Linked DNA regions of Arachidicoccus terrestris. The protein of the gene in region 2 binds, or shares a complex with, the protein of the main gene of each other region. Links are inferred from orthologs where the notes say so. Each region holds a gene or a part of one and is shown on either strand. Other genes may lie near its edges. The genes, in order: K9M52_RS10215 and smc.

The links.
Region 1: the proteins of smc (region 2) and K9M52_RS10215 are in contact, whole or in part, in a crystal structure (PDB 3ZGX), measured with the Bacillus subtilis proteins. The link is inferred for Arachidicoccus terrestris from one-to-one orthologs.

Annotation. Positions count from the first base shown.
Region 1 is NZ_CP083387.1:2,630,032-2,640,425, reverse strand. What follows is about bases 2,887-5,674. They hold K9M52_RS10215 (segregation and condensation protein A), read right to left. Parts: upstream 4,831-5,674; coding sequence 3,943-4,830; downstream 2,887-3,942. Other genes in these bases: K9M52_RS10205 (PPK2 family polyphosphate kinase), read right to left, coding at 5,496-5,674; mscL (large conductance mechanosensitive channel protein MscL), read right to left, coding at 4,976-5,407; K9M52_RS10220 (transposase), read left to right, coding at 2,887-3,746. In the rest of the region: K9M52_RS10235 (efflux transporter outer membrane subunit), read left to right, coding at 1-267; K9M52_RS10230 (DUF4382 domain-containing protein), read left to right, coding at 541-1,383; K9M52_RS10225 (peptidylprolyl isomerase), read left to right, coding at 1,597-2,262; more of K9M52_RS10220, read left to right, coding at 2,403-2,886; more of K9M52_RS10205, read right to left, coding at 5,675-6,242; K9M52_RS10200 (SusC/RagA family TonB-linked outer membrane protein), read left to right, coding at 6,610-9,729; K9M52_RS10195 (RagB/SusD family nutrient uptake outer membrane protein), read left to right, coding at 9,769-10,394. UniProt on the Bacillus subtilis protein: Participates in chromosomal partition during cell division. May act via the formation of a condensin-like complex containing Smc and ScpB that pull DNA away from mid-cell into both cell halves.
Region 2 is NZ_CP083387.1:4,081,665-4,093,378, forward strand. The notes cover bases 4,884-8,991. They hold smc (chromosome segregation protein SMC), read right to left. Parts: upstream 8,609-8,991; coding sequence 5,084-8,608; downstream 4,884-5,083. Other genes in these bases: K9M52_RS15880 (META domain-containing protein), read right to left, coding at 4,884-5,018; K9M52_RS15890 (J domain-containing protein), read left to right, coding at 8,894-8,991. Outside these bases: K9M52_RS15865 (glutaminase family protein), read right to left, coding at 59-2,587; K9M52_RS15870 (phosphodiester glycosidase family protein), read left to right, coding at 2,927-3,796; K9M52_RS15875 (hypothetical protein), read left to right, coding at 3,894-4,487; more of K9M52_RS15880, read right to left, coding at 4,593-4,883; more of K9M52_RS15890, read left to right, coding at 8,992-9,538; bifunctional pyr operon transcriptional regulator/uracil phosphoribosyltransferase PyrR, read right to left, coding at 9,547-10,092; K9M52_RS15900 (FKBP-type peptidyl-prolyl cis-trans isomerase), read left to right, coding at 10,207-10,938; K9M52_RS15905 (hypothetical protein), read right to left, coding at 11,018-11,653; hisS (histidine--tRNA ligase), read right to left, coding at 11,679-11,714. UniProt on the Bacillus subtilis protein: Required for chromosome condensation and partitioning.

The DNA.
Region 1 (10,394 bases), 1.5 Mb from region 2 along the record:
AGTGGTATCACAGAGGTCAGAAACGCCCTTATTGCTGTCCGTCAACTCACCGAACAACTCTCTATAGCCAAAGAACAGGTGAAAGTATCTCAAAAAGCGGTACATAGTGCAGCAATGCTGTTTACAGCAGGCTTCGCAACCTATCTGGAAGTTATTACCGCCCAAAGTAATGAACTGGATAGTGAACTGAATCTCGCTTCATTAAAAGCCGACCTCTTAAGTGCGCGCATACAGCTATATCGCGCGCTGGGCGGAGGCTGGAAATAATAAATTGCATTATACCCGGACCTGAACGCACAATCATTTTGACAGTTCCGGATAAAATACCCGCGATTGGCTAATCACCGAATAATAATTCAAGCGCTCACTACTGAGCTAAATGGTTATTGGACCTCTTTCCGGCACAAAGCAAAAAAAATTTTTGCTTCACTGTGTTATTTTTCTTTTTCTTACAAATATTAATAAATATTATTATGTGATTTCTTTCTCATTTGGCACGAAAAATGAGCCTATCGAAATTGAAATTAAAAGTATAATTCTATGAAAACGCGTAAATGGTTTTATTCCATTATGGCCTCAATAGGTATTTTGGGGGTCATTGTAATGTTCAATTCGTGTGGAAAGTCCATGGACGAGTCGGGAAATGGCAATTCGCACCTGGATGTCTATCTGACCGACGCGCCGGCTGACTATCAGGCTGTATGGCTTGATATACAAAAAGTAATGGTGAATACATCTTCCGAAGTCTTGACTGATGAGGACTCAGGCTGGACTGAAGTTCCAATGGTCAGGCCGGGGTTATATAACCTGTTAGATTTCAGAAACGGAACAGACACTCTACTAGCTGGGGTGGACCTGCCTGCCGGAACGGTTTCACAGATCCGTTTAGTGCTGGGTGACGATAACTCCTTAGTGCTCAACAACGGAGAGACGGTGCCGTTGTCTACGCCATCTGGACAGCAGTCCGGGCTTAAACTAAATATTCATTCCGAATTGGTTGCCGGGATCCCGTATGCCCTGGTACTTGACTTTGATGCCGCTCGCTCTATTGTTAAGGCCGGCAACAGCGGTCAATACATTCTGAAACCAGTGATCCGGACTTTTGCGAAAGAAGCCGGAGGTGCCATGGAAGGTGTTGTTTTACCAGAGGAAGCCAAGGCGCTGGTTCAGGCAATTAATGGAACAGATACATTGAGTGCGATTCCTGATAGTACCGGATACTTTAAATTCTGGGGCATTGCTGAAGGCAGTTATCAGCTTATTTACCTTGCGGATGCCGACTCCGGATACGATAACGACACAACAGATAATGTCCAGGTTACCGCGGGAGAAGTTTTAAAGTTAGATACTGTGACCTTGATGAAGTTTGCCACAATGCAATAGTCGGTAAGAGGACGAAATTATCTTATTAGTACAAGCCGGATTAAATCATAGTCCGGCTTTTCTTATGAAAAAATCATAACACAGTCTGACAACCGGAGGGAACCGGAGTGGCGTTTTGCAGAAGCATTCATAGGAGACAAAAGATGATTCGATAGCAAAGTGGGGTTATCTTATTTTTGTTATCTTCGCCCCATTACCGATAGGATTAGTACGATGAAAAAACAAATACTTTCCGTGATCTGTCTGCTGGTATTGGTTTGTACCGCCAAGAGTCAGCGTTTCCGTGCCGTTATGACCACCGATTCAGGCAAGATTATTATTGAATTATTTGATGGCACACCAAAACATAGAGATAATTTCATCAAATTGGCACGCAAGCATTTTTATGACGGCGTGCTGTTTCACAGAGTCATCCCGGGTTTTATGATTCAGGGTGGAGATCCCGATTCCAAAAATGCCAAACCAGGTGTCATGTTAGGTAACGGAGATGTAGGATATACGATACCGGCTGAATTCAGGCCACAATACTTTCATCAGCGGGGAGCACTTGCAGCTGCCAGAGATAATAATCCCGAAAAGGCGTCTTCCGGCTGCCAATTTTATATTGTAACCGGAAAGAAGTTTACGGATGACGCGCTGAATAAAGCGGAAAAAAGATCGGGTCACACGATTTCGAAAGCACATAAACAGATATATAAAACCACTGGAGGAGCGCCTCATCTGGACCAGAATTATACTGTATTTGGACAGGTAATAAAGGGAATGGAAGTGGCCGACAAAATCGTTAATGCGAAACGTGATGGAAATGACCGGCCAAATGCTGATCAGCATATTAAAAAGGTCAGGATCCGGAAAAAGATAGTAGGGCTCTGGCTTTAAAACTTTTATACTCCCCTTAGGGTGTTCCTGAAAAGCTGTAATAGTTATCCCCATTGAGTTTCAGGGTGTGGATTATAACAAAATTGCCCTGCTTTGGCACAAAAAGTGTTCAAAGTAGGGCATAACTTTTTTTATAATCCATGACAAATCTACTTTTTTTTCACGAGAATCTTCTGGATAAGCATTTTAGCCAAACAGATTTAGGAATTCTTTATAAAGCCATCCCTTTTGAGCAGTTATCCGCTACAATTCCGAGTCCCCGGGGTCTTATTACCGGCCAGGGACGCAAGAGCTGGTTTGATGTCAGCGGAGGTATTGGACTGATGATCCTTAAGCACGTTATGGGCGTCAGTGACCGGATGCTGATCGATCGTATTAATACTGACTGGTGCATGCAGCTATTTTGTGGCATCCGGCTCAGGCCCGGTGAGAGAATTAAGGATTCCAATCTTCCCAGCTGGTGGCGCAGTTATATTGGGCAATACCTGGATATGGATGCCATGCAGCAGTGCCTGGCGGGTTACTGGAAGCCCTGGATAAAAGATACAGCCTTCAGCTTTGAGGACGCCACGTGTTATGAATCCTATATATCCCATCCCACTGACTGCAAATTGCTGTGGGGTGCCTGTAAGGAAGTATATGCGTTGAATCAACTCTTTAGAAAACAGTTGAAATTACGTAAGAGCCGCAGTAACTACGAGAAACATAAAACCCTGTTCCTGAACTACCAGCGCTGCAGGAAAAAGAGCAGGCGTAAGGAACGTAAACTGCGTAAGCAGCTCTTAGGTTTTTTGTACCGCCTGCTGCAGCTTAACGATGAATTGCAGGCCCGCCCCGGAACTCATATCAGCAAGCGGAAAGCCACCCGCCTGAAGACGATACGTACCCTATACGAGCAACAGCATAACAAAGCTTTTGGGGATAGGAACCCACAGATCAAAGACCGGATCGTATCGATCAGCAAGCCCTACATCCGTCCCATTATCCGGGGCAAAGAAATAAAAGCTGTAGAGTTCGGAGCCAAGGTCAACAAGTTACAGGTAGACGGCATCAGTTTTATCCAACGGCTGAGTTATGATGCCTTCAATGAAGGCACACAGCTGGTGGATACGATTTATCTGCACCGTAAACTTTTTGGGAAGTGCACGCATCATAGTGCCGATGCTATTTATGCCACTAATACCAACAGAAAGTATTGCCGTCAAAACAATATCACCACTAATTTTATTCCTAAAGGAAGGCAGAAGCCTGCTTTGGTTGAACAATCTAAAACGATGCGGGCAGCGCTGAACCGTCAAAGGGGCACGGTCCTGGAAGGAAGTTTTGGCAATGAGAAAAACCACTATCATTTAAATAAAATCAAAGCCAGGAACCAGTCTACCGAGACCTGCTGGATCTTCTTTGGCATCCTTACAGCAAACGCATCCATTATCAGCAAAAGAATGCAACAGGCGGCCGCACAGATTAAAAGCACAGCGGCCTAGAATTGGCACGCTTACCTTATCCAACCGGACTAAATAACAGGTCTAATGGCCTTGCTATGTCCCATCCACAAAAAAGCCTCTCTTTAATTCCTTTTTACAGAAAAAAGAGAGGATTTATTAGTTTAATATTTAATATGTAACAACTCCTTTGGGTGTTTACAGGAACACCCCCCTTACACTTGTAACAATTCTAGTATTAATTGGCCGAAGGCTGCTCCGGAAACATGGGATCTTTTTGAGGTATAGCACTCTGTGTATTTTGTGATTCCGTCGGACTCTTAGACTCATCTTCAGATAATGTGTTTTCCGGCACCGGGCTGCTCGCCAGTTCTTCATCACGGTTGTCATTCCACTCAACGATAAAATTGTTTTTACCCTCTCCTACCTGCAGTGTCATAAAACGCATCTGAGATAATTCCAATAGGGATAGAAATAGAAAAAGCGCATGAATACGGTCTTCACACACATTAAAAACGGTCTCAAAGGACATGGAATGGGCTTTTTTTACAGTAGTCAGGATGTATTCCCTGCTGCCTTCCATGGTATAATTATATTGTACAACCGTATGTACCGGCTTGTGATTTCGATCAATTACACGCTGCATGACCTTCTCAAAGGTCTTCATTAATTTGAATAAATTAATGGTCTGGATCTCTGTGCCTTCGGCAGCATCCTCACCAATCTTGCTCAATTCCGATTGTAGGTTTCCTCTTTTTTGCATCAACTGGCGCAAAGTCTCTTTCTCTGCCAGCTCCACCGCCGCTTCTTTAAATCGCTTGTATTCCAGGATCTTATCTACTAACTCCTGCCGGGGGTCAATCTCATTACCCTTCTCATCCAATTCCTTTCGGGGAAGCAGCATCTTGGCTTTAATACGCATTAAGGTAGAGATAAAGAGGATAAACTCACTGCTCAATTCAATATTGAGACTACGTTGATGATGCAGATAATCCAAAAAATCTTTCGTAATCTGGGTAATAGGTATATTATAAATATCCAATTCATCTCTTTCTATAAAGAATAGTAAAAGATCAAAAGGTCCCTCAAACTGAGGTAATTTGATTTGATAAATGGATGGTTTCAAAATAAACCTGTATTAATTGACGAAATGAATAACCAAAATCCTCCCTCTAAGGCGTGATAGTCAGTCAAATAGTTGTCTATCACGCCCCAGGCCCGGGAGGTAAAAATAAGAAAATCCTCAGGGAATCAATAAAAAATCTTGAAAGCTATTTGGCGCGGATGGCGTCTCTGATTTCCTGCAGCAAAACCTCTTCTTTGGTAGGTTCTGGCGGTGCAGCCGGAGCTTCTTCTTCTTTTCTCTTCAGTTTCATGATCGCTTTGACCATCATAAAAATCACGAGTGCCAACAATAAGAAATTGATGGCAACGGTAATAAAGTTACCATAGGCGAAGATGGCAGCGCCATCTACTTTCTTGGCATCGGCCAGTGCCAGCCCATCAGCCGCCTTATGATTCAGGTCGATCCACAGATTGCTAAAATCGGGTTGCCCGATTAGCTTGGCAATAACGGGCATGACCAGGTCATCAATGATACTGGTAACGATTTTGCCAAAGGCGCCACCAATGATCACACCAACGGCAAGATCTATGGCATTTCCTTTTACTGCAAACTCCTTGAAGTCTTTTACGAATCCCATGTTTTTAAATTTTAGTCGTTTTAAAATAGATTATTAAAGGTTATCAAATATAGCACAAAAGTAAACAATAGCTTATATATAAAAACAATTACTCTTTTTCAAGTGACGGATACTTGGGATTGATTTTCTTCAGCAGGTCATGAACGGCTTTTGCTACCACATATTCTTTATACCAGTTCTTATTAGAGGGTACAATCATCCATGGGACTTCATTGCAATGTTCAAAACAGTCTTCATAATACTTTCTGTATTCCTTCCAGGACTTCGCTTCTATTGCATCTCCCGGATTGTATTTCCACATCTTACGTTTGATTTCCATTCTTTCAGCCAGGCGCTCCGACTGCTCTTCAGGTGTGATATGAAGATAGAATTTCAGAATATGTGTATTGTTGGCCGTGAGCAGGTTTTCAAAATCATTAATCGCCTTCATGCGCTCTTTGGCTGTTTTATCATTAATGAGCTTATGGACCCTGGTGACCAAGACATCCTCATAATGGGACCGGTTGAATATTTTGATCATCCCCTTTCCGGGTGTCTGTTTATGGATTCGCCATAGAAAATCATGGTCAGTCTCTTCTTCGGTAGGCACTTTGAAAGAATGTACACTAATCCCCTGAGGGTTTACTTCACTAAAGACACTGCGGACTGCCCCGTCTTTACCGGACGCATCCATCCCTTGAAATACAATAAGCAATGCGTGCTTATGCTCGGCATACAGCTTATTTTGCCATTCATCGATCGCTTTTTGGAGGGCTTTGGTTTTTTCTTTGTACGCTTCTTTTTCTGCCTCTCTGGGAGGGTCTGCTGATATTTTATCCAGTTTAAGTTTTGCCATCGACGGAGTTATTTGTCAGTTTCAAAAGGGTTACCAAAAATATTGCCATTAATCATCAAATAATCATGAAGTTAAAAAATTTACCTAACTAAAGAGCGGCAACCCATGTCTAGAATACAAGATCGCTACCGCACGGGATTTAAATTTTGAATTTGATATTCAGCCAATTCACAGCAAAAATAGCAAAATGTAAATAATGATTAAAGTTATGTTAACATTACGTTTTTAATTCGTTAACCGCAAACGGTTGCCCTTTAAGATACTTTTATTAAACATTTAAGAAACCAATAACACATTTCAAGCTAGCCACTAAAAACAGCTCGGAGAATTTTGCAAACACTAAACTCAAATCTTTAAACCGTATGAGATGGAATTAAAAAAACTAAAATGCAGATGGAGATTATCACTGCTATTATGTCTGGGTCTTTTTCTGTCTGGAGCCACACTCCAGGCGCAGATCGAACGTACACAACAGGAAAAAATCACTTTAACCGGTAACGTTAAGGATAACCTCGGAAGCAATTTAATCGGGGTAACCATTAGAAATTCGACATCCGGCAAAACCGTTATTTCTGATGATAAAGGGAACTTCCGAATTGAAGCAGTAAAGGGAGATTCACTTCTAGCCTCCTTTATTGGCTACGAGGACTATCGCTGGCAATTTACCACACAGATTGTATACAATATTGTAATGAATCCGGTAATAGGAGGTCTGAATGATGTTGCAGTCGTTGGTTATGGACGTCAGAAAAAAATCAGTTTAGTTGGTGCTCAATCTTCAGTTCGTGTAGAGGAACTCAAACAGCCCGTAGCGAACCTTAATACGATGCTTGCGGGCCGTATTTCCGGTTTAGTTGGCGTTCAGCGCTCCGGCTTACCCGGAAGCAATTCCGCTGATATCTGGATACGTGGTATTTCAACCTTTGGTTCCAGCGGCAGTGGACCGCTGGTAATCATTGACGGTGTTCAAGGTCGTAGCCTAAATGACATTGATCCAGAAGATGTTGCAGATTTTACCATTCTAAAGGATGCAACAGCAACTGCCGTGTACGGCGCCCTGGGTGCTAATGGAGTTATCATCGTCAATACGAAAAGAGGCAAAATCGGAAAAGTCAACCTCATGGTTAATTATCTGGAAGGTATAACTGCTTTTACCAAATTGCAGGAAATGGCTGATGCGAAAACCTATATGGAACTTAGAAATGAAGCTGCATTGGCTTCTGGTATGACGCCCTTCTATTCCCAGGATTATATTGATAGTACTTTGGACCCCAATGCCAACCATTATGTATACCCTAATGAAGATTGGTTGGGCAAGCTGTTCAATAGTACCTCACACAACCGTCGGTTGAACTTCAGCGCGACAGGCGGGTCCGATAGAGTACAATATTATACTTCACTATCCTATTATGAAGAGTCATCGCTTTTGAAAACCGATGGCCTGCAGACATATGATGCCGGCACCAAATATCAACGCTACAACTTCGTATCAAATGTTGATATGAAATGGACCAAGACAACCAAATTCTTCTTAGGTATCAACGGCTACATTTCTCAGTTCAACGAGCCAGGTTCCGGTGCCAGCTCTGCATTTAATAATGCAATGAGAGCAAGCCCTGTCCATTATCCGGCTATGTATCCAGGAAACCTGGTAGCGGGGATTGCAGAAGGGTCAACACCTTCTCCGAACCCCTGGGCAGATATTACCCAATCGGGTTACAGGGAAGATTTCAGATCAAAGATATCCTCTACTGCCCGACTGGAACAGGACCTGGGATTTATATTAAAAGGGCTTAGCGCCAACGGCCAATATACTTTTGATACCTATAGTACCAATAGCCAGGACAGAAAAAGGCAAAGAAGCGTCTATTTCCTCGACCAGGTTGACCACTACAATGACGATGGTTCACTTAATTTGGAACAGGTAATTTCCGGAGAAGATGTTTTAGGATACGATCCCAAAAGCTCTCAAGACCGACAATTTTCTTTGCAAGGCCAAGTCAACTGGCACCGGACTTTTGGCGACCATGATGTGCAGGCCATGGTTGTCTATAGCCAACTTAGCCAGGCAAACCCCACTGCTACCAATTACCAAGATGCTATTCCTACCCGTCAGCAAAACTATGCTGCTAGAGCAACCTACGCTTTTAAAGACAAATATTTTGCGGAGTTTGACGCTGGATATACCGGCTCTCAGGTATTTTCCCCTGAAGACCGATATGGCTTCTTTCCCTCTCTCGGGGTAGGCTGGGTGCTGTCGAACGAAAAGTTCTGGAAACCTTTATCTAATATATTTACATTCTTCAAGTTAAGATACTCAAACGGGTATTCAGGCGCTATAGGCGGCACTCGCTTTGACTACATCACTACTATAACAGATGAAGCTAAAGGGATTGCATTTGGTAGAGTTGGAAGCCAATATCCCAAAAAAGATTATGCCGGGATCAATATCCGCCACTACGGAGCTAGTGTCATATGGGCAAAATCCCATGATCAGGATGTAGGCCTGGAGTTCAAAGTGTTGAATAACAAGCTTTCCTTTATATTAGACTGGTTTCAGAAATATAGAACAGGCATCTTCCTGACACGTGCCAACTTTCCCGGCTTTGCAGGATTGCAATATCAGCCAGACGGCAACTACGGTATAACCATCAATCGGGGATTCGATGGTACGGTTGAATTACTGCCTGTTCCGCTGACGGATAAGCTGTCTATTTCATTCAGAGGAACTTTTACATATAATAAAGACAAGTTACTTGAAAACGGAGCAGCGCCTTATGAAGAGCCTTATATGGATCCAAGAGGGCAAAAAATCCTAAATAACTATGGTTACATAGCAGAGGGCCTTTTCCAAAGCGAAGCAGAGCTTCTCAATCATGCTGACCAGTCAGGCGTAGGTGGTGTAGCCAGGGTAGGTGATATTAAATATAAAGACCTCAATGGAGACGGCGTTATCAACCAATATGACCAAACCTTTATCGGCCATGGAGACGTTGCTCCGTTAACCTTTGGATTTGGCATGAATCTGCAATATGGCAACTGGTATTTAAGCGCCTTTTTTGAGGGCGTACAGGGGGCTGACAGAGTGTTGAGTGAAATTGCAAGAAGTCCGTTTGCCGGCTCTGAAGATAACAACATATATGCAAACACGGTGGACAGGTGGACAGAACAGAATCACGCTGAACATCCATTCTATCCACGTCTAGGATATGGAACGGTTGCAAACGCAAATAACAATGTGGCAAGTACCTGGTGGGTAAAAGATCAGTCATTCATCCGCTTTAAAACGCTGAACTTCGGCTATAACTTACCCAACAAAATCTTTAAAAACTCCGGTTTTAAGAACGCCAGGATATATTTTGACGCCGTCAATCTATGTTATTGGAGTCCATTCAAACTATGGGATCCCGAAATGAACACAGGTAGTGGTAACACCTATCCAAATACCAGAAATATGGCAATTGGTTTCCAGGTTCATTTTAATTAAGCACAGAGCCACAATTGAATTACTTAAAAAATCAGAATTATGAAACTTAAAATATTGTTATTAGGATTTGTTATCGCAGTGGGCATAGCAGTATTCTCCTCCTGCAGTAAATTTCTTGACCAGGTTCCAGATATCACCTTATCGGACGACTCCATATTTGCTAACCTGGAAAATACGCAAAAGTATCTGGCACAAGTTTACGCGAATGTTCCAGACCCATATGCCAATAGAGGCGGTTGGGGCTCAGATGACGCATCTTTTAACCAACTCGCCGACGAATCTAATTATTTTGCAATTAACTTCAGCATCAACGCATTTAGTTATAATACCTTATCTGCATCATTTGGTGCTTTTGAATACCTCTGGCCGGAATATTACAAGCCTGTCAGAACCGCCACAGATTTTATTAACAAGATCGATGGTGCCAATTCAAGAGAAGTCAATGATTATCTTAAAGCCCACTTCAAGGCGGAAGCAAGAGCCATGCGCGCCATTTTCTATTTCTGGTTATTAAGACTATATGGTCCAGTCGTAATCCTGCCGCAACCATTATCTATTTCTGCTTCCAATGACGACCTGGCTCTTTCAAGGGCTCCTTTTGATAGCTGTGTAAACTATATAGTTGGGCAGCTAGATACCGCCTACAATGAACTAAAGGCAATTTC
Region 2 (11,714 bases):
GGTATTCAGGAATCAAATAGTCTGTATACCGGGCTTGCCTTTAAACTGCATAGCCTGGTTATTTTCTGTAATGCAACCAATAATTAAAAGCCTGCATGTAATAGCCACCAACTACGCTTCTGGCCTGAAAGTTCTGTTGTCTGCCGTCCTTCGTGTCATGCCAGTCACTTAGTGGTACACGGCTGGGTGTCTCACTGATATAACGGACAAGAGGCTGCATAAACGCGGCAAAACTATGCCGGTCAGGCGCCATAGTGGCACTCCACATAATCCAGTCGGATTTTGTATAACTTTTCCGACTATCTAACGGGACACCATATCGGTTCTGTTGTTTCAGATAATAGCTGATTTCTTTTTGATAGACTTCTTGGGGAAAGATATTGAAATCCAGTACTTTATCCCAAACAAGATTGTATTTCTGACTCCAGGTGCCTTTTTTCTCAAAGCTCAATGTGAAATGGTCTCCATCCGCAGCCAGTTCCATCCACTTGGGAACCATACTCTTGGCTAAGTCTGTGAATTTTTTAGCCAGTTTTTTTTCTCCGAGTAGCTCTGCCAGATAACCAAAACTGCGCAGCGCCATAATGGCTTTGGCAGAAAGATTGACATTTCTGGCCAAGTGGCCAGCAAAGTCATCCGTACAGAGCTGATTGGCTGGATCAAATCCAGCCTTTGCCAGATAATTAGCCCAGATAGAAAGCGTTTTCCAATGAGCTTTGGCAAAATCAGCATTACCATCCACTTTTGCGATGGCAGCGGCAAGAATGACCATATTGCCTGCTTCTTCTACCGGCATATCTTCGCCATAGGTCTGGCCATTTGCAATCGGGTAAGTACCCAAATCGTGGGCGGAATAAGGCTTAGTCCACTTCCCACTCTCACTGTAATAAAAGATACCGCGCATCATTCCTTTTAATAACTCTGTATTGTACATCAAATACAAAGGGGCTGAGGGGTATGTTAGATCCACCGTATTAATGGAACCGTTGGAAAAATTTTCCTTGGAAAGAAAAAGCAGTTCTTTTTGCGGGCTCTCCACAATGTTGTGAGCGGCTATACTTTGTCTGTAGGCTAAAATACATAACCTGGCATAATCGGCGCCACCGGCCATTAAAAGTTCCTGTCGGATTTTTTGGTCCTCTTTTCTGACCAAGCCCATAACCTTGCTGTAATCTCTGGCCGCCTTCTGCATCAGATCGGAGAAATTCCCCTTGCCATTCCTGTTCCACCACGGTCTTAAATTGGTATGAAAATACTGGATGGAATATTGTTCATCATAGCCCAGTAGCATGTGTCCTGAGGCCAGATGCCTAGCATCTGTTGCGCCCATATCAATGATTGTATTCAGGCTAAGTTGTTTGCCTTTTATTTTATTGGTTGTTTGTACACCGGATGTGCCAAGGAAGGTCGAAATTCCTTCAATGACGCTTTTGCTAATAGTTTGTCTCGCGTGATTACTGTTCGCTCCGACATAAAAATACCCCCAATCTATTCGAACATCATCTCCTTTTTTACCTAAAACACGTTGGGCGGCCGTACCGGTTTTTAATAAGGAAAGTTGCCCGTTTTTGAGTGACTCCGAGACCACCTCCTGATTTGGGGTGTTTATTGCTATATCTGAACTGGCGCCTAAGTAAACGGCCACCTGGTGCGCTTTTCCATCCTTACTAGCGGCCTGATAAGTAATATAAGAGACAGGCCGGCTAAGGATGTCTAAATGCTGCAATAATAACGGTGAGGTAAAAGTGACTGCCAGATTAACTTTTCCACAATCGAACCGATAAATGGTCTGCATAGCTTCGATCTGAACGGACCTCTGTCTGGCCACTTGGATGGTTTCTTTGTAATCCGGCTGTAATTCACGGGAAAGGCCGATGTCAAAATACCGTCCGCCGGCTGTATTTCTTACATGTGCTGCCAGTACATTTCTCCCTTGTCGCAAGTATTTCTGCAATTTATTATTAAAATCGGTGTACTGAAACTCTTCCATCCAGCCTTCTTTCTGATATACTTTATGGCCGTTCAGGTAAAGGACAATATTATCATCATGACGTAATTTGATCTTAAGCCCCTCGATGTTGCCACCGTTAAACTCAAAGCTTCTTCTGATCCATATGTCATCTGATTGCCAAAGAGTACGGGCCGTTTTGCTGTCGTCTGAAAGAGGCAACAGCCCACTTTGCCAACCCTGCGTATCTGCATTAACGGATTGCCAGTTCTCCGCAGGTTGCCGGGTTGTATATAATATCTGCATATTTGCTTTTTCATTGCCGGCCGGGGCAATTGTGGTAAAAGATTTAACCGCTTTGCCCATAAATCTGTAAAACTGATCATCTACCTTTAGTATTCCTACCAGTGAATGAGGCTTCCCTGTCCAGTGCACCGTTGAGGCTTCTGTCAATACATCTTTATTACTCCAGATACTAAAGTAAGGATTATGGGTGATAAGCGGATAGCTGGGGGCCACTTGGGGAGCGGGCTGCGCATTTGCCGGAGGGCCTGCAGCGACCAGCAGCAGTGCTGAGCCGGCCATGACTGCCTGCCGGATACATTTTTGAAGTGATTTTACAGATTTGTGTACATTCATGAACTTGATGATTTGCATTTCCTTATAAATTGTGTTATTGTTTCAGCAGGATCTAGTTATCTTTTGAATATTGGATTTTAACGGATTCTGCATAATTTGCATTTGCCGGAGTCTCTTGCAACTCTTGATTATGCTACAAATTTGAACGAATTAACTTTTATCGAAGTTGTTACTCGTCTCATAATTTTGCATATTTGTTTCAACTATTGAAAACTTGTGAAATTTCGGATGTTTTTCTCTGTTGTTTTCATAAAGTGCGCCAAGGATCTGAATATTTAACGTCCCGACCGGTGGAATTATCTTATTTTCACTCTGTTATTATTAAAAATGCGTTTCGTGATGAAAAGGAATCTGATATCTACCATGTTGAGCTTTGGCTTATTCTTTATTATGATGGGGTGGGCAGATGCTCAAAAGTATATCGGACTGCCCGCCACTAAAGTTTTAGAGGATAGCAGCTGGCTACCAGGCCCACATACTGAAGCCAGAGAAATAACCTATCTGGATCGGGACAGCAAGCCCGTTGTTGTGCAGGTACTGAAGGCGCGACTGAAGAAAAAACATCTTATGCTGGAAGCAGCCACACCTGATGATAAGGATGACTTCGGACGGCAGATCGTCACCGATGAGATGCAGGCAGAGAATAGGAAAGATCGTCTGGTAATTGCAGGTGTCAATGCCGACTTCTTTAATATGAAAAATGGTATTCCCCTTGGGCCGGTTATCAAGGAGGGCAGGATGATTAAAGGTGTTGACAAGACGATGGTGGATTTTGTCGGGGTTTTAAAGTCGGGTAAAGTGATTATAGGAGATTCTGTTTTATTTAAAAAGAAAGAAAAGGAGCTGAATGAAGCGTTGGGAGCCCGAGCCGTCTTGTTGAAGAACAGAAAACTCCTGCCCCAAAATAGAAGTAGTTTAAGTACCGTTCATCATCCAAGAACAGCATTTGGTGTAAAGGGCAAAAGAACGGTTTGGCTGGTAACAGTTGACGGCCGACAGCCTGCTTTTAGTAACGGGATTTCCTTAACCGATCTGGGTAGACTGATGCGCTTTTTAGGTGCTGAAAATGCGGTCAACCTGGATGGTGGCGGCTCTACGACAATGGCTGTCTGGGATGAGCAGCATCAGCAGTATCGGGTTCGTAACCGGCCCTCAGGTAAAACACTCAGGCCAGTGGCCAATAGCTGGATACTGGTCCGCAAAAAGTAATTTTACGTTTCATTCCCACGATAGAATAGTATTAATGACAAATAAGATGCGAGAAATTTTTGACAGAAGACGGAAAAGGTCAATAAAATATTTGTGGATGCCGGCATTCATATACAGTCTGTTGATACAGGGCTGTATTAGCTCCCAGAGAATGATAGACGCTGTTCATGGCCATTATTATCAATATAAGTTTTCTATGCGGGAATCTGATTCACGCAAAAAAGCCACATGGGATAAAAGCGGGGTAAAGATTACTTTTACACCCGTTTATAATCGCATTAATTTTTCCCTGGAAAATAAATCTGGCAGCCCGGTCGAAATTCTCTGGAACAAAAGCAGTATGGTCCAGGAAAACGACAGCTCAGCTATTATACATGGAGGTGTAACGTTAAATTCAGATCCGAGAAAACAATCTCCTTCTAGGATTGCGGAAAATCAAAGCCTACAGGATTTTATCCTGCCTTTGCTTTTAATTGAAATTAACGACAAGCATCTATCGATCAGGGATCTTTATCCGGAGAAAGATGACGAGTTGTCGGAGAAGAATGATTGGATCATGCACCTCATTGGCCAGAATTTATTCAGGCTGCATTTGTCGTTGAAGATTAATGGGCAAGAGCAACCTCTAACATTTAATTTTTATCCCGTCGAAATTATGAGAGGCGCTCATTCATTTAAGACTAACCAGTAATAAGAATCTTCCTTTCAGTATAAAATATCAATAGGGCGCTTTGACTTAGATTGTCAATGAAGCACCCTATCGATCTATTTGAATGAAACTGCAATCAGGCTAATTTTATTTTCTGAAAGTTAGCAGTAACTGAGTATCCTGATATAAGTATAAATGGTCTGCTGTGATTTTATATTTGTTAACCAGATCCAGATTCCGAATAAACCCAACTTCTATTTTACCGCAGTCTTCGCCCACGCAAGCCATCATGGTAGAAGCTAATGGTCCTAATTTGATATGATGTTTTTTGGTGGTTTTAAAAGGGCCGAAAAAGTTGTTACAACCTGAATAGCCATTTACGCCTTTATCAGAAAAAGTGATATTCAATGGCTTTTTTACATTACAGCCCATTTGGTCTTTTCCGTCCTTGGTAACTAAAATCCAATTATGTAATAAGGCTTGTTTTTCCAAATCTGCATTTTTGGTTGTACCACACCCTGCTGCCAAAAATACGAGGCAAATGCCCATTAGTACTATTGCTGTCTTTTTCATATCCGGTGTTTTTTATGTTCAACAAAATCAGCCATCAAAGCGCTCTCACCGAGATTGTAATTAAATTAATTCAGGTTTCTAAAGTCTACCGGTACCAATTTACTCACCCCTGGTTCTTGCATTGTCACGCCATAGATTACATCCACAGCGCTCATGGTCTGTTTGTTATGTGTAACAATGATAAACTGTGAATTTTCAGAGAACTTCTGGATCATCTGTGTAAATTTACCCACGTTGGCATCGTCCAGCGGGGCATCCACCTCATCCAGAATACAAAAAGGAGCCGGCTTGATCAGATAGATAGCGAAAAGCAATGCTGTAGCTGTCAGCGTTTTCTCTCCCCCACTCAACTGTGTGATAGATGACGGGCGTTTCCCCTTAGGTTTTGCCATAATGTCAATGCCGGTATCTGCCAGATTCTCTGGATCCAATAATACCATATCGGCGGTATCTTCTTCCGTGAATAGCGCCTTAAATACTTTCTGGAAGTTCTCTCTTACCTGATTAAAGGTAGACAAAAATTGCTGATTAGCGGCTGATTCCACTTCCTGGATCGTTTGAATCAGACTTTCTTTGGCAGTCACCAAGTCGTTTTTCTGCTCCAGAATGAACTCATAGCGCTTTTTCATCTCTGTAAAAGCTTCAATAGCAGTAGGGTTAACTTCTCCCATGTTGTCCAGTCGCTTTTTGAGCCTTTCGGTGCTGGCCTGTAACTCCTCCAAAGGGATTTCCGTCTGACGCGGTTCATCCAATATGACGTCCAGGTCCACCTTAAATTCAACATTGAGACGTTCTTTCATGCCAGCCAAATGCAATTTCAACTCATTGAGTTTATCCTTTAACTGGCTGAGCTGCATGTCCAGCTGTTCTCTTAATTTCGTCTTTTGCCGAATCTCATTTTCTTGTTTTTCAAGGGCGGTACGAATACCGTAAAAATTTCTATCGGCGACTTCCAGCGCTTCTTTATCAATTTCTTTTTTCTCTGTGAGATCTTCCACCAGTTGAATAGCATCCTGTAAAAGCTCATCCGCTTCTTCAATTTCCTGACTGGAGTGCTGTAATTGCTCCGCATTGGATTTTACCTGCTCTCTGAGTTCAAGCAGCTGATTCTCTTTAAAGACCAATTCCTGTTTAAGGGCATCAATCTTACTTTGCTGGCGGGTCAACTGTAAGTTAACGTCATTGTGGCTGGCGGAAGCAAAATTAAAATCCTGTTCTGCCTGATAATAGTCCTTTTGAATTAATTGTATCTCCTCAGAGAGTTGCTTCAGGTTTTTGTTTAGTTCATCCAAACCTTCGCGTGTGGAATAGATTGCTTCTTTTTCCTCTTCCAGCTTGGCTTCAATTTCTTCCAGCCGCGTCGTCGCATTTTGCTGTGATGCCTGAAGATTTTCAATTTTGTTCTGTGTTGCAAAAATCTGATTGGATAACTGATTGATCTCGTTTTCTGCAACTTTGATTTCCCTTTCTTTTAACTGCTCATTGAAACGCAATACGTCTTGTTGCTTTTTCTGAATTTCAGTTTTGAGGGCGCTGACCACCGCGTCCTGAAATACGATCTCGTCACTAAGTTTTTCCAGGTTCTTTGCCCGGCCGATTTTTTTTCCTTCAAATAAGCCAATACTCCCGCCTGACAAAGTGAATTTGCCTTTGACAAATTTACCGTTTTTATCGAGCAGCACCGCGGAGGTGATATCTGCGTTTTTGAATGCGGAACTATCTTCTGAGATATAGACATGCTGTAATAGGTAAGCAGCGAGCTTTTCATACGGCTCATCTACCTCTATTACATCCATTGCATGAACGGTATTGGGAAGTGCTTCCGGCGAAGACTCATAGCTGCGGATTTTATCTAACAGGAAAAAATTAGCTTTTCCTTTTTTATGCTCATCCAGTAATGAAATGGCCTGCAGACCTTGCTCCATATCTTTTACTACGTAGTAGTTCAGATAAGGTTCAAGGACGTTCTCCAGGGCCGCGCGATAGTCTTCCTCTACATAGATGATATCGGACAAGATCGGCGCTTGATGATCCCAATCTTTATTATTATGCAAGAATTTTACACTCTCCGGATAACCTTCCATGGAATCAATCAAACTTTTGAGCAAATCATGCTCATTGCGTTTGGCATCCAGCGTTCTGGTCTCTTCCGCCAGCTCTGTACGCATTTCTTCCAGTTCTGACTGGGTAGAGAAGATCGCCGCTTTGGCCGATTCATGCTGTTCTTGCATGATTTCCAGTTGATCCTTTTGTGACTCAAGCAGGCTTTGCCTTTCTTCAAGTTCTACAGTCAGCAAACTAAGTTGATCTTTACGATGGATAATTTCTTCTGAAATCTGCGCCTGCGAACGGGTTAGATTCTGGATAGAAGTATCTGCAATTGCTACTTTCTTTTCTGCGTCAAACTGATTGCGTTGGACAGCAAGGTGCCCCGTACGTAATGATTCTGCTTTTTCACGTTTCTGTTCAAAGATGATCCTTTTATCCTCTATATTATCTTTGGCATCCAATGCTTTTTCCTGGAGAGCTGCTTGAGTACCTTCCGCTTCCTCCAGCTGCTCTTTGGTAAATTCGATGGACTCTTCCAGCGTAGCCACTTTCACCTCTGATTGCGCCAGGAAATCATTCAGGCCCTGTTGTTTTTCTTTGAGATATTGTAATTTTTGGCCTGCCAGATTACGGTCATTTTCTTTGGTTCTGAGTGACTGCTGCAATTCGTTGAAAGCCTGTTGCTTGAGCTGAAGGTCCCTTTCCTGATCGTGGTGGCTGGCTTTTTCTGTTTCGTAAGCCTGTTCCAGGGCCTCTACCTCTGACTCCAGCAGGTTTCTCTGTTCAGATCCTGATGATTGTTGATCGTTGAGTTCCTTGTATTGTAAATTGAAGCCTTCCAGCGCAGCTTTCGCTAATTCAATGGAAAGTTCCCGGTAATCCTTTTTGATCTCAAAGAACTTCTCTGCTTTTCTGGCCTGACTCTCCAGACTCTTGAGTTGATTATTGATCTCAAACAGGAGGTCTTCAATTCTGTTTAAGTCTTGTTCGGTTGCATCCAGCTTCTGTTTAGCCTCTTTTTTACGGGTTTTGTAGATGGTAATGCCGGCAGCCTGTTCCAGCATTCGCCTACGGCTGTTCTCTTTATCCTTGATGATATCATCCACCATACCTAGTTCGATAATGGCATAACTGTCGGTACTGATGCCGGTATCCATAAACAAATTCTGAATATCTTTTAACCGACAGGTGACATCATTGAGACGGTATTCACTATCTCCGTTTTTATAAAATCTTCTCGTAACTGTGACCGTAGTGAATTCTACCGGTAAAAGTCCTCTGGTGTTTTCAAATGTCAGGCTTACTTCGGCCAGGCCACTGGCACTTCTGCTTTTGCTGCCATTGAAAACCAATGCTTCCAGATTTTCACTCCGCAGCGCAGAAATCTTTTGTTCTCCGATTACCCATCGTATGCTATCAATAATATTGCTTTTACCGCAGCCATTGGGACCAATGATGCCGGTAATACCCTGGTTAAAATTGACGACAGTTTTGTCGGCAAAACTCTTAAATCCTTTTACTTCTAGTTGTTTTAAACGCACTGTGACTGCTTTTTATAGACTGCGAACTTACGTTAAAACCTTTAATAAAATGACTAAAAAACCACGTGGTGGGTAAAAGGTGGAAAAACAATTAAAATCAGTGCATAACGCTCAAAAAATAGTTAAATTTAGCGCTAAAAGCTGTTGGATGTAACTTGGTATAATTATATTATTATATACATATCTATTTTATATTTATTTATATATAAATTTGAATATAGTTATATGCAAATGCCAGGGGATCGTTAGCGTAACCATAAAAATTGAAACGATTATTTTTGCAGCGTGCAAGGGAAAAATTACTATCAGATTCTGGGGGTGTCCCCTTCGGCAAGTGGTGCTGAAATCAAGGCGGCCTACCGCCGCCTGGCGCTTATCTATCATCCGGATAAAAACAGTGAAGATCTTGCCAGTGGGTATGTATTTGCTGAGATAAATGAAGCCTATCAGGTACTTTCAGATAAAACTTCCCGTGCGGATTATCACCGCAACTTTGAGACTGCCGGCCGCAAATTTAAGTCTGGGGGGACGGTCTTTTTTAGTGCCGAATTACTGCTCATCAAGCTGGAGCATATGAAAAAAGCGCTATCAGAAACGGACCCTTATCGAATGAACACCGATGCTGTTTTTGAGGAACTGCAACAACTATTTTCGGCCTATCACCTGGTGATCCTCGAAAAGGAGAATAATACAATGCTGAGCCGCCAGATTACCGGGAATTGTTTGGATCTGCTAATTTACCTTCCTAAAAATGAACAGCTTATGATCCTTGAGGATCTCAAGAGGCTGCCTGGCTTACCGGAGGATATAATCATACAATACCTCCAACAACAAAAGCAAAGATGGTTCTGGAACAGATATAAAACAGTATTGGTCATTTTACTGACCCTGGCGCTATGCCTGTTACTATTTGAGGTCATTCACCTGTAATACTGGCACTATGACTGAGCTGCCTCCTCCCCGCTCAGCAGTTCAACAGCATTTTTGCCATCTTTTTCCTCCCAGTAGACTTTCACCTTCTGGTCGTTATAGGTGTCGATGGAGCGGCCGATATAATTGGGCTGTATTGGAAGTTGCCGGCTAAAGCGTCTGTCAATCAACACACATAGTTCTACGCTGGAAGGGCGGCCAAAATCCAGTAAAGCATCCAGTGCGGCTCTTATTGTACGGCCTGTCCAAAGTACATCGTCAATTAATATAACGGATTTATTTTCGATGCTGAAATTGATATCTGTTTCATTGGCTATGTGAATCGAACTGCGGATATCGTCCCGGTAAAAAGTGATGTCGAGTTTACCATATCGGATCTTACTTTTATCGACAATTGTTTTTAACACCTCAACAATGCGGTTACTGACAAAAATTCCACGAGGCTGCAAGCCGATCAGAACAGTACTGTCAAGATCCAGATGGTTTTCCACAATCTGATGTGCGAGCCTTTGAATCGTAAGGTTGACCTGCCCAGGCGTTAAAAGTGATTTCATTGAATATATTTTTCCCAAAAATGGTCTTATACTGATAAGATACGAAATTAACAGGAATTACAAAAATAGTTTAACCGAATCAATTACATTCGCGTTTTATAAATTTTAATTTTTATGCGCAAAAATCTGATTCTTTCCTGCAGTTGTTTGGCATTTTCCTTGGTGTCGGTAGAAATGGCTCAGGCCCAGACCGCAAAGAACGCCGTTAAAACAGTTACGTCTGCCGATATTAAAGCGGTTCCGGCACTCTCGACTTTTAACGATACGATTAGTTATGCCTTAGGGCTGAGCCTGGCTAAATTTTACCAGCAGCAGGGAGCCTCTGCGATTAATTCTAAACTGTTAGGTCAGGCGGTGGATGCGGTTTTTAATAAAGACAGTATCCTTTTCTCTGATCAACAGATCGCTTCAATACTCATGAAAGCTGATCAGCGTTTTACGGAACAAAGAGCAGCCGGTGCAAAAAAGGCAGGCGAAGCGTTTTTAGCGAAAAACAAAACCAGGCCGGGAGTGACGACATTGCCTGATGGATTACAATATGAGGTTATGAAGGTAGGCACCGGTGGCATGCCTACGGATACCAGTAATGTAAAAGTGAATTATAAAGGAATGCTTATAAGCGGAGCTGAATTTGATAATTCCTATAAAAGGGGTGAGCCGGTTGATCTGGATGTAAACCAGGTAATCAAAGGATGGACAGAAGTATTGAAGCTGATGCATGAAGGGGCTAAATGGAAAATATATGTGCCTTCCGATCTGGCTTATGGTGACAGGGGAGCCGGTGAAGCGATTCCGCCGGGTGCGACGCTGATCTTTGAGATTGAACTCTTAAAGATCAATCATTGATTGGTAGACAACAAAAAAAAGGCTGACCTGAATATTTCGGATCAGCCTTTTTTTGCGTCACAAATTTTGATCAGCCAACTCATTTATAATAATTCTCGTCTAGGTAGAAATAGCCATCTGCTTTTTTCCAGTACCAGAACTTATCGTTGTATTTATAATAATACCCCTTGCGGCCTTTTTTGGCCAGATTATCAGGTACAAATAGCACTCTTGGCGGGATTTGTTTGAAACGGTAGGCCAGGTTTTTCGCCTGATCGGGTGTAAAGGCCCGAATGGTCTGATTTAGAGAATCCAGATTATGAGATACCGTCGGAGGCAGATTCAGGGTATCGATCATCAGGTTGCCCCTGCTGTCAATAACGACGACAGGTTCTGCTAAATAATGTGTTGCTGCCGCTGCACTGTCTGCGGAGGTATTTGCATCAGTGTTGGCAATTGCATTCAAAGAATCAATATTACGGCCATAAGAATCAGTGATTACTTTGCCTTGATTGTTGTTTCTATTTTGATCTTTTGGCATTCCCACTTTGCCTACCTGAGCTGAATCAATGACAGTGGCCCTTTTGACATATTGTTCATGGCCCGGTCTTTCTCTGTCCGGTGTCACTTTAGGGTGCAGTTTTTTCCCTTCTGCTGATTTGGATGGGATATTTCTGCGGCCACATGCGGCCAGCAATAAACAAAACGCGACTGAGGAGTAAATCAATTTTCTCATAATGTATTTTTTAATGGACTTCTACCTATTTAGGACTATGAAGGGTCTGAACAATTTTATC